DNA from 3 places in the Erwinia amylovora genome. Region 2 is predicted to be linked to each of the others. Evidence: predicted binding sites of a transcription regulator. Region 2 holds the regulator's gene; each other region holds the start of a gene.
The links. The regulator CRP, encoded in region 2, controls carbon source genes, mostly activating them, when cyclic AMP is high. The targets are predictions, from matches to a motif close to ATGTGANNNNNNTCACAT.
Positions count from the first base shown of each region.

Region 1: a site for CRP is predicted at 2,591-2,608, ahead of psiE (phosphate-starvation-inducible protein PsiE). Genes of this name have one in related genera too.
Region 3: a site for CRP is predicted at 5,015-5,032, ahead of msrB (peptide-methionine (R)-S-oxide reductase MsrB). Genes of this name have one in related genera too.

Region 1 covers NZ_CP066796.1:3,442,179-3,449,542, reverse strand. The annotation lists gene JGC47_RS15715 (capsule biosynthesis GfcC D2 domain-containing protein) at 1-360, shown strand, start outside; gene JGC47_RS15710 (YjbH domain-containing protein) at 360-2,453, shown strand; gene psiE (phosphate-starvation-inducible protein PsiE) at 2,668-3,084, shown strand; gene ubiC (chorismate lyase) at 3,222-3,746, shown strand; gene ubiA (4-hydroxybenzoate octaprenyltransferase) at 3,748-4,611, shown strand; gene plsB (glycerol-3-phosphate 1-O-acyltransferase PlsB) at 4,690-7,113, opposite strand; gene JGC47_RS15685 (diacylglycerol kinase) at 7,241-7,364, shown strand, end outside.
Region 2 covers NZ_CP066796.1:257,763-265,126, forward strand. The annotation lists gene tsgA (MFS transporter TsgA) at 1-672, opposite strand, end outside; gene ppiA (peptidylprolyl isomerase A) at 948-1,520, shown strand; gene JGC47_RS01110 (aminodeoxychorismate synthase component II) at 1,579-2,157, shown strand; gene argD (bifunctional acetylornithine/succinyldiaminopimelate transaminase) at 2,244-3,461, shown strand; gene JGC47_RS01120 (YccS/YhfK family putative transporter) at 3,470-5,581, opposite strand; gene crp (cAMP-activated global transcriptional regulator CRP) at 5,642-6,274, opposite strand; gene JGC47_RS01130 (OsmC family protein) at 6,639-7,046, shown strand; gene JGC47_RS01135 (phosphoribulokinase) at 7,083-7,364, opposite strand, start outside.
Region 3 covers NZ_CP066796.1:2,039,069-2,046,432, reverse strand. The annotation lists gene yeaG (protein kinase YeaG) at 1-489, opposite strand, end outside; gene JGC47_RS09520 (MipA/OmpV family protein) at 1,039-1,788, shown strand; gene JGC47_RS09515 (aldo/keto reductase) at 1,868-2,719, shown strand; gene JGC47_RS09510 (D-hexose-6-phosphate mutarotase) at 2,816-3,694, opposite strand; gene gapA (glyceraldehyde-3-phosphate dehydrogenase) at 3,815-4,810, opposite strand; gene msrB (peptide-methionine (R)-S-oxide reductase MsrB) at 5,150-5,560, shown strand; gene JGC47_RS09495 (YeaC family protein) at 5,570-5,848, shown strand; gene pncA (bifunctional nicotinamidase/pyrazinamidase) at 5,920-6,534, opposite strand; gene ansA (asparaginase) at 6,542-7,364, opposite strand, start outside.

The DNA.
Region 1 (7,364 bases), 620 kb from region 2:
GGAGCCAACCGCCGGCTTGAGGGCGAATATAGCGTCTACACGTTAAAGAAACCGACTTCGATCACCTTGGCAGGCGTGATTGAAAATTCAGGGAGAACCCCTTGGGTAGCAGGTCGGTCAGCGTCCGGGTATCTGAGTGAACATCCGCGAATGAGCGGTGCCGAGCGCAACATCGCGCTGCTTATCTCACCCGGTGGTGAAGTGTCGGAGGTGCCGGTAGCGTACTGGAATCACCGCCACACAGAGCCGCAGGCGGGCAGTACGCTGTTTGTCGGCTTCTCCGCCTGGACGCTGCCGCGCGCCTACGCCGATCTCAACATACAGATCGTTTCTGTCCTGACGCACTGGATCCCTGACTGATGAAAAAACGCTATCTTCTCAGCCTGCTGTCACTTTCCGTTGCCTGTGCCTGCCAGGCTCAGGCTGACATCTATGCAGACCCCATTGGCCCGTCACAGTCCGACTTTGGTGGCGCAGGCTTGCTACAGGTACCCAGTGCGCGCATGGCCCGCGAGGGCGAGTTCAGTCTTAACTATCGCTACAACGACCAGTATGTTTTCTACTCATCCTCGGTTCAGCTGTTCCCGTGGATGGAGGCAACAATCCGCTATACCGATGTGAAAACCCGCGAGTACAGCGCGGATTCAAGCTTCTCCGGCACACAGACTTACAAAGATAAGGCTTTCGACCTCAAGCTGCGGCTATGGCAGGAGGGGTTCTGGCTACCGCAGGTTTCCCTGGGAGCGCGCGATCTGGGCGGCACCGGACTGTTTGACAGCGAATATCTGGCGGCCAGTAAAGCCTGGGGCCCGTTTGATTTCACCCTTGGCCTGGGGTGGGGCTATATCGGCAACAGCGGTACGGTGAAAAATCCGTTCTGTTCGATCGGGAGTAGATATTGCCAGCGCACCAAAGGCAACGGTACTGCCGGTTCGCTCAGCGCCGGCGAGATGTTCAAAGGACCTACGGCGTTCTTTGGCGGGGTTGAATACCAAACCCCGTGGCGACCGTTGCGCCTGAAGGTGGAGTATGAAGGCAATGACTATCAGGGTGACTTTGCTGGCCGTCTGAAGCAGAACAGCAAGGTTAACGTCGGTGCCATTTACCGCCTGACCGACTGGGCAGATGTCAACGTCAGCTACGAGCGTGGTAACACCTTAATGGCTGGTTTTACCTTGCGTACCAACTTCAACGATCTGCATCAAAATCAGCTGGATAGCGCCAAACCGTCCTATAACCCGCAGCCGCAGGAACGTTTCCTCGATCCGGCCGTGACCGCTGAACAGCTGAACCAGCTGAAATACAACGCCGGGCTGGACGCGCCGAATATGCAGGTGGACGGCAGTACTCTGTATGTCACCGGAGAACAGGATAAATACCGTGATACCCAGCTCAGCGTGGATCGCGCCAATGTGATTATGGCGAATCATCTGCCGGCCGGTATCGATACGCTACGCGTGACCCAAACGCGCAGTCACATGCCGCAGGTCACTACGCAAACCGATGTTGCCAGCCTGCAACGTCAGCTGGCGGGCTATCCACTCGGGAAGGAAGAGAAATTACAGCAGCAGCGAGTTAACCCGATTGCGCCGCGGCATGTCGAGCAGGGATTCCACATCAGTGACAATCGCCTGGACTACGGCCTCTCACCAATTCTTAACCAGTCGGTTGGGGGGCCAGAAAGTTTTTATCTGTATCAGGTTGGCGTCATGGCCAATGCCAGCTTCTGGCTAACGGATCATCTGCTGCTGGATGGCAGCCTGTTCGGCAATCTGTCCAACAACTACGATAAGTTCAACTACGACGGCGCGCCGAATGACTCGACGCTGCCACGGGTACGCACCCATATTCGAGACTACGTTGAAAATGACGTGTATGTGAGTAACCTGCAGGTTAACTACATGCATGAGCTGGGTAACGGATTCTACGGCCAGCTCTACGGCGGCTATCTGGAGACGATGTTCGGTGGGGCCGGCGGCGAAGTGCTGTATCGCCCGCTGGACGCCAGCTGGGCGGTGGGGGTCGATGCTAACTATGTCAAGCGTCGCGACTGGAATAATATGATGAAGTTCACCGACTATACGGCCAGGGTGGGCAATATCACCGCTTACTGGCAGCCGTGGTTTATGCGTAACCTGCTGGTAAAAGCCAGCGTTGGCCAATATCTGGCCGAGGATAAAGGCGTTACGCTGGACGTGTCGAAGCGCTTTAACAGCGGGATTATCGTAGGGGCTTATGCCACCAAGACCAACGTTTCATCGCAAGAGTACGGCGAAGGGGACTTTACCAAAGGTTTCTATATTTCCATCCCGCTGGATGTGTTCAGCGTGATACCAACCCGGGATCGTGCGCAGATCAACTGGACGCCGCTGACGCGTGACGGTGGTCAGATGTTGGGACGTAAATACCAGTTGTATGATATGACCAGCGATCGCGACGCCAGCTACCGATAATCCTCAGGAGTGGCTGCTGGCAAGATGCGCCATATGCCTGGCTACCAGCAGCTGCGATCGGGCGTATATTGGCCTGTCCATGCGCTTCGTTAAGCCGGTATATCGCGGAACGGCAGCATCACGGTCGCCGGGATGTCTTGTGATCTGCATCACGCTAAAGCATATTGTAGCCGTCGGAAACCCCGACGGTTCATTATGACTTTTGAGGTGTAACATGACTTCCCCTGTGCGCAGTACTCCTGCCATTCGCCTGGCGTTTGCCCTGCAAATGGTGCTAAACGCTGGCCTGATTGTACTTGCCTGTATCCTGATTATCTTCCTCGGCAAAGAGACTATGCATCTCGGTAATGTGTTGCTGAATACCGGGGAACAGACCTCGTCTTATCTACTGATTGATGGCATCGTCATCTACTTTCTCTATTTCGAGTTCATTGCCTTAATCATCAAATACTTCCAGTCGGGTTATCACTTCCCGTTACGCTATTTCGTCTATATCGGTATTACCGCGATTATTCGCCTGATTATCGTCGATCATAAAAACCCGTTTGATACTCTGGCCTATGCCATAGCGATCCTGATATTAGTCATCACCCTGTGGCTGGCGAACACCAATCGCCTGAAGCGCGAATAACCGTCAGCGAAGCCTGCTGCGGAAAGGCCACGCAGGCAGTGACAGGCACAACGCGGCAAAATTTTGCCGCGCATTGATAGGTTTGCTGACAGGGTCTGCGTTACACTGGCGCACTGAAAGTTTTACGGAGAAGTGCTATGGCGGAGAACGCGCTGTCGCTATTAAGCGCGATCGAATGGATCCCCGACTCATCACCCTTGCTGACCGCCCCTCTGCTTGACTGGCTGATGGAAGTTGACTCCATGACCCGGCGTTTTGAACGCCATTGCCAGCGGGTGACGGTGAATCTGTTACGTGAGGGGTTTGTCAGCCCAGAGGAAATCGCGCAAGAAGTTATTATGCTGCCAGCAGAAAGCCGTTACTGGCTGCGTGAAATTGAGCTTTGTGCCGACGGGGTGCCGTGGCTGGTGGCGCGGACGCTGGTGCCGGAGTCGACGCTGATTGGCCCGGAGCAGAAGTTACAGCAGTTGGGTACCGTACCGCTGGGGCGTTATCTGTTTGCCTCCTCAACCCTGACACGTGACTTCATCGATGTTGGCCAGAGCGCAGGTTTGTGGGCGCGACGCTCGCGTTTGCGCCTGTCGGGAAAACCGCTGTTACTCAGCGAACTGTTTTTACCCGCTTGCCCCCTGTATGAAAGCCTGGCAAAAGGGGAGCAGTAGTATGGAGAAAAGTGTGCAAATGAGTAAGTTCTCGGCTTACTGCCGTCTGATGCGTATTGATAAACCCATTGGTTCACTGCTGCTGCTATGGCCCACATTATGGGCGCTGTGGCTGGCGGGGATGCAGGTCCCGCCGCTCAAGGTGCTGCTGGTATTTGTGCTGGGCGTATTCTTTATGCGTGCGGCGGGCTGCGTAGTCAATGATTTTGCCGACCGCAACATTGACGGACACGTGAAGCGCACCCGTGAGCGGCCGTTGCCAAGCGGCGCGGTGACAGCGCGTGAGGCGAAGCTGCTGTTTGCCGGGCTGGTGCTCATCTCCTTCGCGCTGGTGATGACGATGAACAGCATGACCATCTGGCTGTCGCTGGGCGGGCTGGGTTTGGCCTGGATGTACCCGTTTATGAAGCGTTACACCCATCTGCCACAGGTGGTGCTGGGGGCGGCGTTTGGCTGGGCGATCCCGATGGCGTGGGCGGCGGTGAGTGAAAGCGTGCCGCTGACCTGCTGGCTACTGTTCCTGGCGAATATCTGCTGGACGGTGGCTTACGATACGCAATACGCGATGGTTGACCGCGATGACGATGTGAAAATCGGCGTGAAATCTACCGCAATCCTGTTTGGCCGTTATGACAAACTGATTATTGGCATGTTGCAGCTGGCGACGCTGCTTCTGCTGACGCTGGTGGGCTGGCGGACGGGGCTGAACGGCATCTTCTACGGCACGGTGCTGGCGGCGGGCGCACTGTTTATCTATCAGCAAAAGCTGATAGCCCGGCGTCAGCGCGAGCTGTGCTTTAAGGCTTTTCTGAATAACAACTGGGTAGGGCTGCTGCTGTTTATCGGCGTGGCGCTCAGCCTCTGATGGAAAAAGCCGCTGGAAAACCAGCGGCTCTGCTGTATCAGGTTGGAGCGTCTCGCCCGGCCTGACCGTCACATCCCATCACTCGTGGCCGACGGCACTCTCAATGGTCATTCTCACATCTTGCGTTATCAGGTCAGCCAGCAGCTGGTAAACCTGCCCGGTACGCTCAACCTGAGCATCGCCGGAATCGCTGATATAGCCCTCATCACGCAGTGTTAATACCAGCGAAGTGAATACCGCTTTGTCGAAGAACTCCGGGGCGTTGATGCCGTGCAGCACCGACAGGCGCTGCGCCATAGTGCGACTTTCTTTCTCCAGCGTGCCACGGTTAATCGTCGGATCGGCACTGAGGATTGAGAAAGTAATGGCGTAACGTTGCAGGGTTTCGCGTACGCCGGCGGCCAGCAATTGCAGAGTATGAAAACGGCCAGCGCTCAGGCGCAGAGTGCTTTGTTCCGCAATCAACAGCCCCTGGCGAGCCATTTCAGCCACTAACGCGTCCAGTAAGTCAGGCAGATCTTGCTGCTGCCAACGCAGGAACAGTTCGCTTTTGAGCATAGGATAAATCACCGCTGCCTGGCGCAACAGTTCGCTGCGGCTCACTTCGCGGTGCTGCATCAGAATGGCGGCGATCAGCGACGGCATGACCAGCATATGGTGAATGTTATTGCGATAATAGGTCATCAGCACGGCCTGTTCACGCGGCAGAATGACGATTTCACCGATGCTGTCCTGCTCCAGCTCAAACTTATTCATGCCGAGTGCGTGTTCAAGCAGTGCTTCGGGCGCTACGGCTGGCACGGTGGAGTCAGGAGAATACGGCACGTTACGCAACAGTTGAACGTAGCAGTCAAGCTGCCCGGTGAGCTGTTCACGGGTCATGGAGCGCTGACGTGAGGCCAGCAGGGCCGTCACACACAGGTTCATGGCATTCGCCGCCCCGGCGTTGTTTATCCGTACCATCACCTGCTGCGCAATATCATTAACCGCCGGGGTTAACCATGCCGGGCGCTGGGATTCAATCGGATCGATGGCATCACGCCACTCCGGTACTTGCTGGTTGAGGTAGTTGACCAGCGGTAGCGGCTCACCAAAGTTAACGTAACCCTGGCCGAGGTTACGCAGCTTGCGCAGTCCGCGTACCATCGACATTAAGCCCTCTTTCTCTTTTGTCGCTCCGCGCAGCTCTTTGGCGTAGGTTCCTACTTCCATCACATGTTCGTACCCGATGTAGATAGGCACCAGGGTGATGGGGCGGTTGCCGCCGCGCAGCATCGCCTGAATGGTCATCGACAGCGTACCCGTTTTGGGGTCGAGTAAACGGCCAGTACGTGAGCGCCCACCTTCCACAAAGTATTCAACCGAATAACCGCGGGTAAACAGTTCGCCGAGGTATTCACGGAACACCGTCGAATAGAGTTTGTTGCCCTTAAAGGTGCGGCGAATAAAGAACGCGCCCAGGCGACGGAAGATTGGCCCGGCAGGCCAGAAATTCAGGTTGATACCGGCGGCAATATGCGGCGGTACCAGCCCCTGGTGGTACAGCACGTAAGAGAGCAGCAGATAATCCATATGGCTGCGGTGGCAAGGCACATACACAATTTCATGCCCGTCCTGTGCCAGCTGGCGCACGCGTTCGCCGCCACTGACGTTAATCCCCTGGTAGAGTTTGCTCCAGGTCCAGCCCATGATGCGGTCAGTGAGGCGAATCGCCTCGTAAGAGAAGTCGGCAGCGACCTCCTCCATCAGTTCTATCGCATTTTGCTGCGCTTTCTCGTGGGAGATCTTCTTGCTGCGCGCTTCATCCTCTACCGCTTTAGCGATGGCCTTGGACTGTAAAAGCTTATTGAACAGATCCTGACGCACCGGCAGGCGTGGCCCGACTGCCGCCAAACGCTGGCGGGCAAAGTGCATGCGCGCCACGCGGGCCAGCTTCTGGGCAATAATTTTGTCGGTACCGTGTTCAGTTGCCATATGGCGCAGCGACACCATCGGCGAGAAGCGCACAAAACTGTCACGGCCCAGCCAGAGTACGGCAAAGAATTTCTGGATGCCGTTCAGCACGCGCAGATGCGGCTGCTGGTCGCCCTGCACCTCGCGACCGGGGGCGCGTCCAAACATCACCGAGACGGGTACCATCTGGACATCAAGTTCCGGATGGTTGCGGTGCAAATCCAGATAGTCATGGAACAGCTTAACTGACTCCAGATTCGGCACGAAATAGGGGAATACGCGCGGGCCATCATGGATAAACACGTGGCGTGGCAGCAGATTGCCATCGATCTCCAGCGGTTCCAGTGGATCGGGCAAATCCTGTTTGCGACACTGCTCGCGCAGCGCCAGGAGATCGGCCTTTGAATCATAAGGCAGTACATACATAATAGGGCGCGACGTATCAAGCCCGAGTTCAGCAACCGGCTCAGCCGGAATTGCTTTACTTTTTACCAGAAATTTAACAGGTAAATTCAATAAGTTATAATATAAATTACGCCAACCTGACATAGATAACATGAAGCCTCTTGTTAGCAAAGCAACGCAAGCATACCAGAAAGTGCCAGCGGAATCTGTGATGTTACAAAAGCTGAACACCCAGTGATTAACATTCAACTTCTTAAAGGGCCACCTGATTATGGCAAATAATGCCACCGGATTGACGCGAATTTTTAAGGCTGCCGGGTATTCGTGGAAAGGTCTGCGCGCCGCATGGCGGCACGAAGCGGCCTTTCGCCAGGAAGCAGCGGCTGCGATTCTCG
Region 2 (7,364 bases):
AAAGCCCAGCTGGCCGAGGATGTAGCACAAAGCCGCCACGGCGAGAAGCGCTACGCCCAGGCCCCATTTCTCTTTCACCACCGGCTGACCCCGGACGGCTTTTTTGCCCAGCTGGGGGAATTCAAAGCACAGTGCAAGAATGAAAATCGCCACATAGATAACTGCGATACAGGCATATACCCAGTACCACGGCAGCGATCTTGCCAGAATAGCGGCGGCGATAATCGGGAACAGGGTGCCGGCCATACTGAAAAACGAATCGGTAAACAGCAGACGTGAACCGCGTTGACGTCCCTCATACAGGTGAGTAATGAGAAATGTACCGATCGACATGGTAATGCCGCTGACCACCCCGAGGACAAACATACACAGGGAGAATACGCCGAGGCTGTGACTGTTCATCAGGCCGAGTACCGCCAGCACCATCAGCACAAAGCCGAAAATTATCTGGCGCTTGAGCGGCACAATTTCCATCAGCCAGGCGTTGAGAAACACCGCCAGCAGAATACCTGCATTGAGAAAGGTAAAAGTATTGCTCATCTGAGCAACGGGCAGCTGGAAATAAGCCGCTATATTCTCCAGAACCATACCGGTAACGATAACCACTGCACCGGTCAACGCGTAGGAGAAGAAGCTGATCCAGGTAAGCCCAATGCGATCGCGATTTGTCATAGTGGAAACCTGTTGAGAAAGAAGTTGGTCAGGCGGAATGCCTGTGGGGGACTCAGGAAGTTTAACGACAATAGCGATCTGCTAAAATCTTTAGCGAAATCTTTTACTTCAGATTCCATTCATAACGTGATCTAAATCACTTTTTTGCCGACAGCGATAACGTTTGCTTTCACCGTATCGCTGGTAAATAACGGTAAAGCGCTGGCGCACAGGTGAGTGCCTCTTTACAATAAGCGTTGATTAAATGATTCGTTGCCCTCAGTAAGGATTCCTTCATGTTGAAACGTACTTTGACCGCGGTGGCGACAGTTCTCGCACTGTCTTCGATCTCTGTCTCCGCTCTTGCCGCTAAGGGGGACGCGCATGTCCTGCTGACCACTTCAGCGGGCAATATTGAACTGGAACTTAATAACCAGAAAGCACCCGTCTCGGTGAAAAACTTTGTGGATTACGTCAACAACGGCTTCTACAACAACACTGTTTTCCATCGTGTGATCCCCGGCTTTATGTTGCAGGGCGGCGGTTTCACTGCCGATATGCAGCAAAAGCAGCCAGGCGCGCCGATCAAAAATGAGGCAGACAACGGCTTGCTGAACAAACGCGGCACCCTGTCTATGGCGCGCACCGCTGAGAAGGACAGTGCTACCAGCCAGTTCTTTATCAACGTGGCGGACAATGCCTTCCTCGATCATGGCCAGCGTGATTTTGGCTATGCGGTATTCGGTAAAGTAGTAAAAGGCATGGACGTGGCGGATAAAATTGCTCAGGTCCAGACCAAAACCTTCGGTCCTTACCAGAATGTCCCGGTGACGCCGGTTGTTATTCTGTCGGCTAAAGTGCTGCCATAATTAGCTGACTGCCTTCTCTGCCCGGGCCGCCCGTTGGCCCGGGCGTAACGGACCGATCATGCTGCTGCTTATCGATAACTACGACTCCTTCACCTGGAACCTCTACCAGTATTTTTCCGAGCTGGGCGCCGAAGTGTGCGTGCGGCGTAACGACGAGATTAACCTGGCGGAGATGGACAGGCTGGCTCCCGACCAGTTGGTGATTTCCCCCGGTCCCTGTACCCCGAATGAAGCAGGGATCTCGCTTGACGCCATCCGTCATTTTGCCGGTCAGCTGCCGATCCTTGGTGTTTGCCTCGGGCATCAGGCCATTGCCCAGGCATTTGGCGCGCGCGTAGAACGCGCCCGCCGGGTGATGCACGGTAAAACCTCGGCGATTGAGCATAACGAGGGTGGCGTATTTGCCGGCCTCAATCATCCGCTGACGGTCACGCGCTATCACTCGCTGATCGTAGCGGCGGACAGTCTCCCTGCTGAATTTGAACTGACCGCCTGGACGCTGCGTGATGACGGCCAGCCGGACGAAATTATGGGTTTCCGTCACCGTACGCTGGCGCTGGAAGGGGTGCAGTTCCATCCGGAAAGCATTCTGAGCGAGCAGGGGCATCAGCTGCTGGGTAATTTTCTTAAACGCTGATTAATATTTGCCTTTTTTTGACTTTTTATGCATATTTTATGACTATATTTTCATATGAATGAAAAGATTAAACGGAGAGGTAACGAATGGCGGCGGAAAAAATAGCGGTAACGCGGGCGACATTTGACGAGGTAATTTTGCCTGTTTATGCACCAGCGCAGTTTGTGCCGGTCAAAGGCAAAGGCAGCCGTATCTGGGACCAGCAGGGTAAAGAGTATATCGATTTCTCCGGTGGGATTGCGGTTACCGCGCTGGGCCACTGCCATCCGGCGCTGGTGGAAGCGTTAAAAACCCAGGGCGAAACCCTGTGGCACACCAGTAACGTTTTCACCAATGAGCCAGCCTTGCGCCTGGCGCGTAAACTGATCGATGCCACTTTCGCCGAGCGCGTATTCTTTGCCAACTCCGGCGCGGAAGCCAACGAAGCGGCTTTCAAGCTGGCGCGTTACTACGCTTCACAGCGCCACAGCCCGTATAAAAGCAAAATTATCGCTTTCCATAATGCGTTTCATGGCCGCACGCTGTTTACCGTTTCCGTCGGCGGGCAGCCAAAATACTCCGATGGCTTTGGGCCAAAACCGGCCGATATTGTCCATGTGCCCTTTAACGATCTGGCGGCGGTCAAAGCGGTCATCGACGATCATACCTGTGCGATTGTCGTCGAGCCGATCCAGGGGGAGGGCGGCGTGGTACCGGCCACTGAGGAATTCATGCAGGGGCTGCGTCAGCTGTGTGATGAACATCATGCGCTGCTGGTGATGGACGAAGTACAGAGCGGCATGGGCCGTAGCGGCAAGCTGTTTGCCTACGAGCACTACGGCGTGCAGCCAGATATTGTCACCAGCGCGAAAGCACTCGGCGGCGGCTTCCCGGTCAGCGCGATGCTGACCACCAACGCTATTGCCTCAGTGATGGCCCCGGGCGTGCACGGCACCACCTACGGCGGCAATCCGTTGGCCTGTGCGGTGGCGGAAGCGGCGCTGGACATTATCAATACGCCGGAAGTGCTTGACGGCGTGGCCGCGCGGCGGCAGCTGTTTGTTGATGCGCTACAGTCGCTGAATACCAGGCGGGATCTGTTCAGCGATATCCGTGGTAAAGGGCTGCTGATTGGTGCAGCGCTGAAGCCACAGTACGCTGATAAAGCCCGCGATATCCTTAACGCGGCGGCGGCCGAAGGGGTGATGGTGCTGGTCGCCGGCAGCGGCGTGATGCGCTTCGCGCCATCGCTGTTGATTGAGCCTGTCGATATTGCCGAAGGTATGGAGCGCTTTGCTGCGGCCGTCGAGAAGGTGCTGGCGTAGGTGCTGCGTTAACCAGGCGGCGGCCCGGTTTGAGGTCGCCGCCCGGACGATTTACCTAACCGATTTATCATCCAGTGGCCATGGTGAGGGCGCTGGCTCCAGGCCAGCGATGAAATGGTGTGCATGGTGTTGAGGTGGTCGAGAATGCGCTCGATGTGGCCTTCGAGGAGAGTCACCGGGCCATGCTGGAAATTGTCCGGCGCCTCCAGCACGTTGCTTTCTGAACCCGGCCCGTCATATTCCAGCCGCTGCTGGCAACGTTGCAGAGCGATCTCGCAGGACTGAAGATAGCGCTCCGCCAGCGAGGCGGTCAGCATAGTGTGTTCCCGCGCCATAATCGTCATGGCGTTAATATGTTCAACGATAAGCTGGCTGTGGGTTACCCACAGTTTCATATCGGACAAATAGCGGGAATCGAAGCCAGGCTCCTGCATCGCCTGATTCAGGGAGTTATACAGCGCGTTATGCGCCTGATTAACTTTGATACGCTGGTTTGCCAGCTTGCTGACATCCTGTTCACTACCCAACAACATCTGCAGCGCCTCCTGATAAGCCTCCAGCGCATCATGCGCGTTCTGGCGCAGCAACCCGCTCTGCCACTGTGGCCACAGCCAGATGTTGCCGCCAAGGGCAATCAGGCAGCCCATCAACGTATCGATCAGGCGCGGCAATAAGAAGCTCTCGCCGTTTAGCGACAAAAGTTGGAGAGAATACACCGCCGTTACGGTAAAGCCCACCGTCGCCCAACCGTAGAACTTGCGTAAAATCAGGTAACTGGCCAGGGTGATGGCCAGCATCACCAGTAATGTCATTGACTCAGGAGCATGCAGGCGCAGGGCCAGTGCGGCAACCGCCAGCCCGGCCAGGGTGCCAAGCGCACGGTGCTGGATGCGGACCCGGGTGGCACTGTAGCCGTTCAGGCTGACAAACATCATGGTCATCAGTATCCAGTACGGCTTCGGCATAGCCAGAAACAGCGCCAGCGTACTGGCGAAGGTCAACATCACCGCATAGCGTGCGGCGGTGCGCAAGGCGGTAGACTTAAGCGAAAGGTAGCTTTTCAGCGCCGGCAGCAGCGGCAGGTGGCGCTGACGGTCAGCCATCAAATCGCGGCGATAAAGCGGGCGTTGAGTGCGCAGCACGCGCGCAATACGGCTGAAATGGTAGTAGCAAAAATTACCCACCGGATTATCCGGATGCTGACGCACGATCTTCTCCAGCGCTTCCAGCGGCAGTTCCATCTCAAAACGTCTGGGGAAGCGGTGATACAAAATATCGTCAGCCAGCTCGCGCAGACGTGCGGCGATGCGCTGCGCATTCCAGCGGATCACCGCCTCGGCGTGGCTCTGACGCACCAGTTTTTGCACGTCTTCCGGCTGATGCAGACTGACGGCGATGTGCTCCTGCAGGTCAAGCGCCACCTGGAAAGCGCGCGTCAAAGGCTGGTAATGCTGGTTGCGATTGGCTGCCAGCATATGAATTTGCTGGTAACAGGTAGTGATAAGATCGACGGCCTTTTGCTGGCGAGCAAACAGCGGCGGCATAGCGGATGAGGGGTCGTTTAGCTGGTTTAAATGGCGATACTTTGCCTCGCAATAGTCGGCCAGCTCGCGGTACAGCAGGCTAAGCGTTTCGCGCATCGGCTGCTCTTTCCACAGCCAGAACCAGAACCAGTTAAATACCCCGTACCAGATGGTGCCAAGGATATACAGTAACGGAGGTTGCCACATCGGTACTTTGCCAGCGAGGCTCAGGGTGAATATGGCGGCAATCAGCGAGGCAGGCATCAGGCGGGCATGCAGCGGGCCGATCTCGCCGGTGATCCCCAGCAACATCGCCATCAGCAGCAGGATCAGCGGCAGCGGAACCCCCTGAGCGCCGGCATACTGGATAATAAAACTGCTGCCGGCGAACAGGCCTCCGCCCAGCATCAGGCGTTCAAAGAAGTGTTTGTGCGGCGTATCCAGCCCGGCATTGTTACAGCAGGCGGGAACCAGTGAGAACAGCAGACCTTTCTGTAAGTCTCCCAGCAGCCAGCCCAGTGCAACCGGCAAACACAACACCAGTGTTTGCCGCAGCGCGTAGTTCACTTCAGGTTGATAAATGATTCTGCGCCACATCCGCCGCACCAGATAGAAAAAGGCGCGACAGAGGCTGGCGCGCCGTGGGTTCAGGGGCGATTAACGCGTGCCGTAAACGACGATGGTTTTACCGTGTGCGGAGATCAGGTTTTGATCTTCCAGCATTTTCAGAATACGACCGACCGTCTCGCGCGAGCAGCCGACAATCTGGCCGATCTCCTGACGCGTTATTTTGATCTGCATCCCGTCCGGGTGCGTCATTGCATCGGGCTGTTTTGCCAGATTCAGCAGCGTCTGGGCAATGCGTCCGGTCACATCAAGGAAAGCTAAATTACCCACTTTTTCCGAGGTGACCTGCAGGCGACGCGCCATCTGCGAAGACAGGCGCATCAGGATGTCAGGGTTGACCTGGATCAGCTGCCGGAATTTTTTGTAAGAGATTTCAGCTACTTCACAGGCTGCTTTGGCACGTACCCAGGCACTGCGTTCCTGGCCCTCTTCGAAGAGGCCCAGCTCGCCGATAAAATCACCCTGGTTGAGATAAGAGAGGATCATCTCTTTGCCTTCCTCATCCTTGATCAATACCGCTACTGAACCTTTGACGATGTAGTAAAGGGTTTCCGCCTTCTCACCCTGATGTATCAGCGTGCTTTTGGATGGATATTTGTGAATATGGCAATGGGACAGGAACCATTCGAGAGTAGGGTCTGTTTGCGGTTTGCCGAGAACCATTCGCTGTTATCCTCTGTTGTCGTCGTACCTGAATACATCCGGTTTACCCCGCAGCAAGTTTCACGATCCCCTTGCTGCCGCGCGTAAATTGATTGGGATATACGGGGGCTGAATCCCTGCCAGGCTTTGTTATAGTCAAGCGTTCCGACAGGGAAGGAACGGGCCGCTCCGGGGCAGGCCGTATGCTGTCGTTTCGTTATCACCAACATCATGATGCCGGTGAAATTTACAGCCTCGTTTGTAGCACAGCTTGGGATGGCTGTCTTCTGTTGTCTCGCTTCAGCATAGTCAGAAAAAGAGAGCGTTGCCGTTTTAATCACGGCGGCGTACTCTGCTGTAACTAAATGAATTGGAGGATGTTGTTATGCAGGCACGGGTTAAGTGGGTCGAAGGGATGACGTTTTTGGGAGAATCCTCATCTGGTCATCAGGTGCTGATGGATGGTAATTCGGGCGATAAAGCGCCAAGCCCAATGGAAATGGTGCTGATGGCCGCCGGCGGCTGCAGCGCCATTGACGTGGTGTCAATTTTGCAAAAGGGCCGCCATAGCGTGGCTGACTGCGAAGTGAAGCTGACCTCAGAACGCCGCGAAGAGGCACCGCGTATCTTCACCCGCATTAACCTGCATTTTGTTGTCAGCGGCAAAGCGCTGGCGGATAACGCGGTAGCGCGTGCGGTCGATCTCTCTGCGGAAAAATACTGCTCGGTGGCGATTATGCTGGGCAAGGGGGTGGAGATGAGCCACAGTTATGAAGTGATCGAACTGACCTGATCCCGCCCATCCTCTTAGCCGTAAAAGGAAAGAACTTCAGCCGATTTTCTTTCCTTCAATCAACCGCTTAACCAGCGGCCCCATGATCAGCTCCATCGCCAGCCCCATTTTTCCTCCCGGCACCACCAGGGTTTTGATATGTGAGATAAACGAACCCTGCAGCATGGACAGCAGGTAAGGGAAATCGATATCTTCCAGCCCCTGAAAGTGGACAACCACGAAACTCTCATCCAGAGAGGGGATGCCACGGGCGGCAAACGGGTTGGAGGTGTCCACCGTCGGGACGCGCTGGAAGTTGATATGGGTGCGTGAAAACTG
Region 3 (7,364 bases), 1.8 Mb from region 2:
TTTGTCAAGAATGTTGGCATCTTCTTGTGGATTGAACAGGCACAGCGGGTGGTCGTTGACCGGGCTGCGTTCGCCGTCTGCGGTGAGCACATAAATCGGTACGCGCTGCATCAGCGATTTTAGCCGTTCAGCCAGAGAGGATTTACCCCCGCCCACTGGCCCAAGCAGATAGAGGATCTGTTTCTTTTCTTCCAAACCTTGCGCAGCGTGCTTCAGATAGGAGACGATCTGCTCAATCGCTTCTTCCATACCATAAAACTCTTCGAACGCCGGGTAACGCGCGACAACGCGGTTGGAGAATAGCCGTGATAGGCGAGGCTCAAGAGCGGTGTCGACCATCACGGGTTCACCGATGGCCATTAATAGTCGTTCCGCCGCATTGGCGTATGCACTGCGATCCTGACGGCAAATAGTCAGGAATTCCTGCAGTGTGAACTCTTCGTCCTTGGCAGCTTCATAACGCTGACGATAGTGATCGAATATATTCATGGCGTTGCCCGTCCTTTTGTTTATGTACCGGAAATACTCCGCGCTGCAGATGGATTTGCTTCGCTTGCTTAGCCGAATCACTTGACTTGATAAGTGCTCGCGCCTCGCGGGTAAGCTGCTCTCCTGCAACCCGAATTATTCGGGTATAGCACAGGTACCAGGAGCTGAAGAAATAACCACTCCTGAAGAATTCATGGTTGAGTACAGCAACCCTTATGCCAATCTGTCATGATTTACAGGCCTGCTTTGAAAATGATGGTCGCCTGCTGCCAGAGCCAGGCGCTTCATTATTAAGCGTAGATCGCATTCAAAAAATTTCCTGAATTAGCGTTAATTTTCAATGAAATTCAAGCACAAAGTTACATCGATGCTCCGCGTCAGCCTTGACTGCTGCGCCCTGACAGGATTTTCAAACCTTCTGAGCTGTACGATGGCCCGCATTGCCAAAACTTAATTCAGAGTGTTGCAGGTTGTGTGATTTTCTGACTCAGGGTACAGATCTTGTTTAGAATGTCAGTTCGATTGTTATATCTATGGATTAAACAAGTTGTGAACCATTTCAAATTTACTACTCTTTGTGCTTTTTTATCCGGCTGCTTTGTTGCTCCGGTGGCACAGGCCAATCCCTTAACGTTGGGAGCCGGTCTGCTTTACATTCAAAGCCCGTATAAAAGTGGCCAGGATCGCTACTTTCCATTGCCTGTAATCAACTATGAAGGGGACAGCTTCTACATTCATAGCTTGCAGGCGGGGTACTATTTGTGGAAAGACCAGCAGGATCAGCTGTCAATAACCTTAATCGGTTCACCGCAAAATTACGATCCTGATAGTGCCGATGACGCCGATATGAAATTGCTAAACAAGCGCCGAATGACGCTGATGGGCGGGTTGGCATATCGTCATAGCGCAGACTGGGGCATCGTTCGAACCACGCTGGCAGGCGACATGCTGAATAACAGCAACGGTATGATTTGGGATCTGGCATATCTTTATCGCTTTGAATCCGGTCAGTTCAGCCTGACGCCGGGCATCGGAGCGCTGTGGAACAGTGCTCCTCAAAACCGCTATTATTACGGTATCACCTCGGATGAATCTCAACGAAGTGGCCTTGAGGCTGACGATCCCGATAGCAGCTGGAGTCCTTATCTGGAACTGAGCGCGGGATGGAAAATAAGTGAAAACTGGAATGCCATGTTGTCCGGTCGCTATTTACGTCCTGGCAGTGAAATTAAAGACAGCCCGATGGTGGATGAAAATGCACAAATGGTGTTATTTACCGGGATGAGCTACACATTCTGATTATCCCGACGCCCTGATTGAGTGCATATCAGGCCCTTTGCATCATCACGGCGCACCAAAACAAAGCAGGGAGAGTCTGATGAGTCGAACGGTTGTTTTCACTGATGGCGCAGTCCTGCCTGCTATCGGACAGGGTACGTGGTTTATGGGGGAAGAGGCCGGGCAGCATCGGCAAGAGGTCACTGCTTTACAGGCGGGGCTGGACATGGGCCTTACCCTGATAGACACAGCAGAGATGTATGCCGATGGCGGTGCGGAACGGGTCGTCGGTGACGCACTGATCGGTCGGCGCGACAGCGCCTGGCTGGTATCAAAGTTTTACCCCTGGCATGCCGGCGAATTTGATGCGTTAGCAGCCTGTGAACGCAGCCTTAAACGCCTTAAAACAGATTATCTTGATCTCTATCTTCTTCACTGGCGCGGTAATATCCCCCTTGAAGAGACGATAAGGGCAATGGACGCTTTGCAACAGCAGGGTAAAATCCGCAGATGGGGTGTCTCGAACTTCGATAGCGACTCTCTGCAAGAGCTATGGTCAGAAAAGGGCGGTAACACCTGTGCCGGCAACCAGATCCTTTATCATCTGGCCTCGCGCGGCGTTGAGTTCGACTTATTGCCGGCATGTCAGCAGCAAGGCATGCCGGTTATGGCTTACTGCCCACTCGCCCGGGCGGGCAGGCTGCGTGGCGCCCTGATGAACCACCCGGTGTTGCAGCAGATAGCACAACAAAAACGCATCAGCATCGCTCAGCTGTTGCTGGCGTGGGTTATCCGCAATGACGGAGTTATTGCGATCCCCAAAGCCAGCAGTATCGCGCACGTAAAGGATAATGCTGCGGCGCTGGGTATTACCTTTAACAGCGATGAGTTGGCCCTGATTAATCAGGCATTCCCGCCGCCAACGGTAAGGGTGCCGCTGGACGTCGTTTGAAGTCTCAGGCGGCCTTAACCGCTTGACGGCACTGCTGCATCAGCATTGCGCGGCGTTATTCAGTCAGGAGTTGGTGCCGGACACGCCACGGAAACTTCACTTTTTGCTGTGAACCCTGAAGGTGGTTGCCAGGCGGGCTGGCCTGTCGTCGCGGCTGATCATTGGCTGACTAATATGCGCCGTTTCAACACAAACCATGGTTTTATAACCCTCATTGGCCATATCGGCCATGCTGCATGACCGCTCCGGTCCCGGATTCCAGGTGACAACGTCACTATGATGGTGGTGATGAACTTCAATTACCCGCTCTCCGCTTTTATCGCTAATAATGCTGCGGTTTTCAGGCTGCGTGTAAATTCGGTCAGTGCAATGAGGATAGGTCTGTACGCCGTCGTCAGACGTTCCTGTCAGGCCATCTTTAACTTTATCAATGTAGTTCGGCCCCAGGCCGCTGACCGAAACGCCATCGATATCAGCCACCGCGAAGTAACTGTGCAGCGCGGCGGTTGACTCAAATTCGCCATGTGCTTCAAGTTCAATTTCACAGCGTTCGCCCAGACGAAACCGGGCAAACAGGGTAAAGTTGTGTGGCCATAACTTCCTGGTTTTTTCACTGCTTTTCAGTGCCAGCGTCAGCATCACGCACTGGTCGTTCTCATCATGTGCGGAAAGCTCCCAGGGCAGGTTACGGGCAAAGCCATGTGCTGGCTCGCCGGCCGGGCCAAACCAGGGCCAACAGACAGGCACACCGCCGCGGATCGCTTTGCCGTCACGTAGCGGGGTTTTATCGCTAATCCAGATAACGGGTTTTTCACCACTGGGTTGCCAGGCAACCAGATGGGCGCCCTGAAGGGCGACGGCTGCGCGAACTTTCGGATGGGTGATGACCATGACCGGTAACTCGCCCATTTGTCGCTGTGAAAGGTAGGGGGTCAACTGGTTATGCACAGGCAGGGAGAATATTTTCTCGTTCATAAGTCAGCCTCAAGAAGTTAAGCGACAAAAAGGGCGACATGCGTCGCCCTCAGGTTCGTTTCACATCCAGCCTTAAAACTTAAACTGCCTTAAGCTGTTCCAGTTTATACGGCTGATAACTTATTTAGCGATGTGAGCAATCAGGTCCAGCACCTTGTTCGAGTAACCTGTTTCGTTGTCGTACCAGGATACCAGTTTCACAAAGTTATCGTTCAGGGCGATACCGGCTTTTGCATCAAAGATAGAGGTCAACTTTTCGCCGTTAAAATCGGTAGAAACCACTTCATCTTCGGTGTAGCCCAGAATGCCTTTCAATTCACCTTCGGCAGCCGCTTTAATCGTGTCACAAATTTCTTTATAAGAAGCAGGCTTTTCCAGACGTGCAGTCAGGTCAACAACGGAAACGTTAGGTGTAGGAACGCGGAACGCCATACCGGTCAGCTTGCCGTTCAACTCAGGGATCACTTTTCCAACCGCTTTAGCCGCACCGGTAGAAGAAGGGATAATGTTCTGAGATGCGCCACGGCCGCCGCGCCAGTCTTTGTGAGACGGGCCGTCAACGGTTTTCTGAGTCGCCGTAGTGGCGTGTACCGTGGTCATCAATGCTTCAACGATACCGAATTTATCGTTGATCACTTTCGCCAGCGGTGCCAGGCAGTTGGTGGTGCAGGATGCGTTAGAAACGATAGCCTGACCCGCGTAAGCCTTGTGGTTAACCCCCATTACGAACATCGGGGTATCATCCTTGGACGGACCAGTCAGTACCACTTTCTTAGCGCCAGCTTCGATGTGTTTACGAGCAGTTTCATCGGTCAGGAAGATACCGGTTGCTTCAGCAACCACATCAACGCCAACCGCATCCCACTTCAGGTTCGCCGGATCGCGCTCAGCAGTAACGCGGATGGTTTTGCCGTTAACAACCAAATGGCCGTCTTTGACTTCTACAGTGCCGTTAAAGCGACCATGAGTTGAGTCATACTTCAGCATGTAAGCCATGTAATCTGCGTCGAGCAGATCGTTGATAGCAACGATTTCTACGTCAGAACGTTCCTGAGCAGCACGGAAAACGATGCGACCGATACGGCCAAAACCGTTGATACCTACTTTGATAGTCATATATTCCACCAGCTTGTTGATAGTGAATAAAAGGTTGGCTGTAAAATTACAAAAACCTTACCAGGCGTCAAGCGGAATCGTGTCAATCGTTGTGACAAATCAACCTCAGAACAGGAATTATTCAAGATAAAACCGCTTTTCTCACCAATGGCAGGACTGATTTTGGGGCAGTTTGTTCTGATCTAAAGGGACGCATGCTCTGAATGGTGATCTGCATCACAATTTTAAACCAGCTCTGCAAAGGTTGCCGGGTGAATACGAAAAATTCACCTGACATTGTTAAGTGTTTGTTAGAATAAGCGCTGTAAATGGCAGATTAACCTGGTCAGAGAGTCCAATATGGCTAATGAAGACACCTCTTTTTCACCCGAAAACGCCTTGACGGATATGCAGCACTATGTAACGCAACAGCGTGGTACTGAGCCTCCTTATTCCGGCAAGCTGCTGCACAATAAAAGCGAAGGCATTTATCATTGTCTGATTTGCCAGGCACCGCTGTTCCTCTCCGGGGCTAAATATGATTCAGGCTGTGGCTGGCCCAGCTTTTATCAATCCTGGAGCGATGAGGCTATCCGCTATCTTGAGGATGACACCCACGGCATGCAGCGCATTGAAATTCGCTGCGGCAGCTGTGACGCTCATCTTGGCCATGTTTTCCCGGATGGCCCGCAGCCAACCGGCGAACGCTTTTGTGTTAATTCAGCGGCGCTAAGTTTTACTGATGGCGATGGCAATAAAACGCCCGGCTAAGGAGTGATGATGGAACTGGATGAGATGATCGACGGCATGACTGCGGAAGTGTATCAGCGACTGGTCACCGCCGTAGAAACCGGCAAATGGGCCGATGGCGTTGCGCTGACGCCGGAGCAAAAAGAGCACAGCCTGCAGCTGGTGCTACTCTGGCAGGCGAGAAATAACGATAACCCGCAGCATATGAGTGTGGCTAAGGGCGGGGAAATAGTTATGAAAAGCAAAAAGCAGCTGAAAGAGGAGTTCGGTATCAGCGATGAGACGGTAACTCGCATCAGGTTGCAGTAATTTATTCCTGCAGGAATAAATTACTGCAACCAAAGCGGGGGCAGCCCGTTCCGGCCCCGCCGCACTCACGGTTAAATGATGATGGCACCTGCCTGTGCCATCGTCATCAGGGCGTTTTCACTGTCATCAGGATGGAGATTGACGCCACGGCAGCCCGCTCTCACCACCGTCACCCGGTAGCCCAGATCCAGTGCATCCATCACGCTAAACTTCACGCAGTAATCGGTCGCCAGGCCCATCACAGTCAGGGCCGTAATGCCATGCTCATGCAGCCAGCCGTGTAACCGCGTCTGCTGGCGATGGCCATTATCATAAAATGCACTGTAGCTATCAATTTCTGCATTCTCACCTTTGTGCACCAGCAGGCTGATTGCTGCGCGATCGAGCAGAGGATGCAGCTGCGCACCCTGGCTATGCTGCACGCAATGATCCGGCCACCAGATTTGTGGTAACCCGTTCAAATCGCCCAGGGTTCCCGCTATTGTCCCGGCGTTAGAGGCAAAACTGCCATGATCTGCAGGATGCCAGTCGAGGGTGGCGATGACTGCCTCGCCGCGTTGCTGAAATTCGGCAGCAAGGCGATTAGCGACGGCGATGGTCTGTTCCCCTTCGCTGACGGCCAAAGCCCCGCCGGAACAAAAGTCATTTTGCAGGTCTATTAACAACAATGCCTGACGTATTCTCATCGTTACCTCAGTCCGGGGTCAGTTCGCCGCGCAAATTTTGCTTCATCAGCTGGCGGATTTCATCGCTGGTCAGATCCTGGCTCAGCAGGTAGTGCAGCTTGGTCAACGTGGCTTCAACGGTCAGATCTGCGCCGCTCACCACACCTGCATGCGCCAACGCGTTTCCGGTGGCGTAACCGCCCATATTGACTTTACCGGAGATACACTGAGTCAGATTCACCACCACAATGCCGCGCCGGGTGGCGTCACACAGCTCCTGAAGAAACGCTTTATTCTGCGGCGCATTACCGACGCCATAAGAGCGCAGGATCAGCGCTTTAACCGGCTGCTGAAGAAAATTACGCACCACTTCGGCCGAAATACCGGGATAGAGGGTAACGACCCCGATCGGCTGCGGGGTGATAGGGTGAACCACCAATGCTCCATCGCCAGCAGGGGCCGGAGAGGTATTGAGACGTCGAATATGGATACCCGCTTCCAGCAAGGGGGGCAGATTGGGCGAGGCAAAAGCGTTGAAGCCATCGGCATGTGCCTTGGTGGTGCGGTTGCCGCGGTACAGGGTATTATTGAAGAACAGCGTGACTTCATTAATCGGGTAGTTAGCGGCGACAAACAGAGAATTCAGCAAATTCTGCTGCCCGTCGGAGCGCAGCTGTTCAAGCGGTATCTGTGACCCGGTCACGATAACCGGCTTGGCGAGGTTTTCCAGCATAAATGAGAGTGCCGAGGCGGTAAACGCCATGGTGTCCGTCCCGTGCAGGATGACAAAACCGTCGTAGCGATCGTAGTTTTGCTTTATATCCTCGGCGATGGTTTGCCAGTCCTGGGGG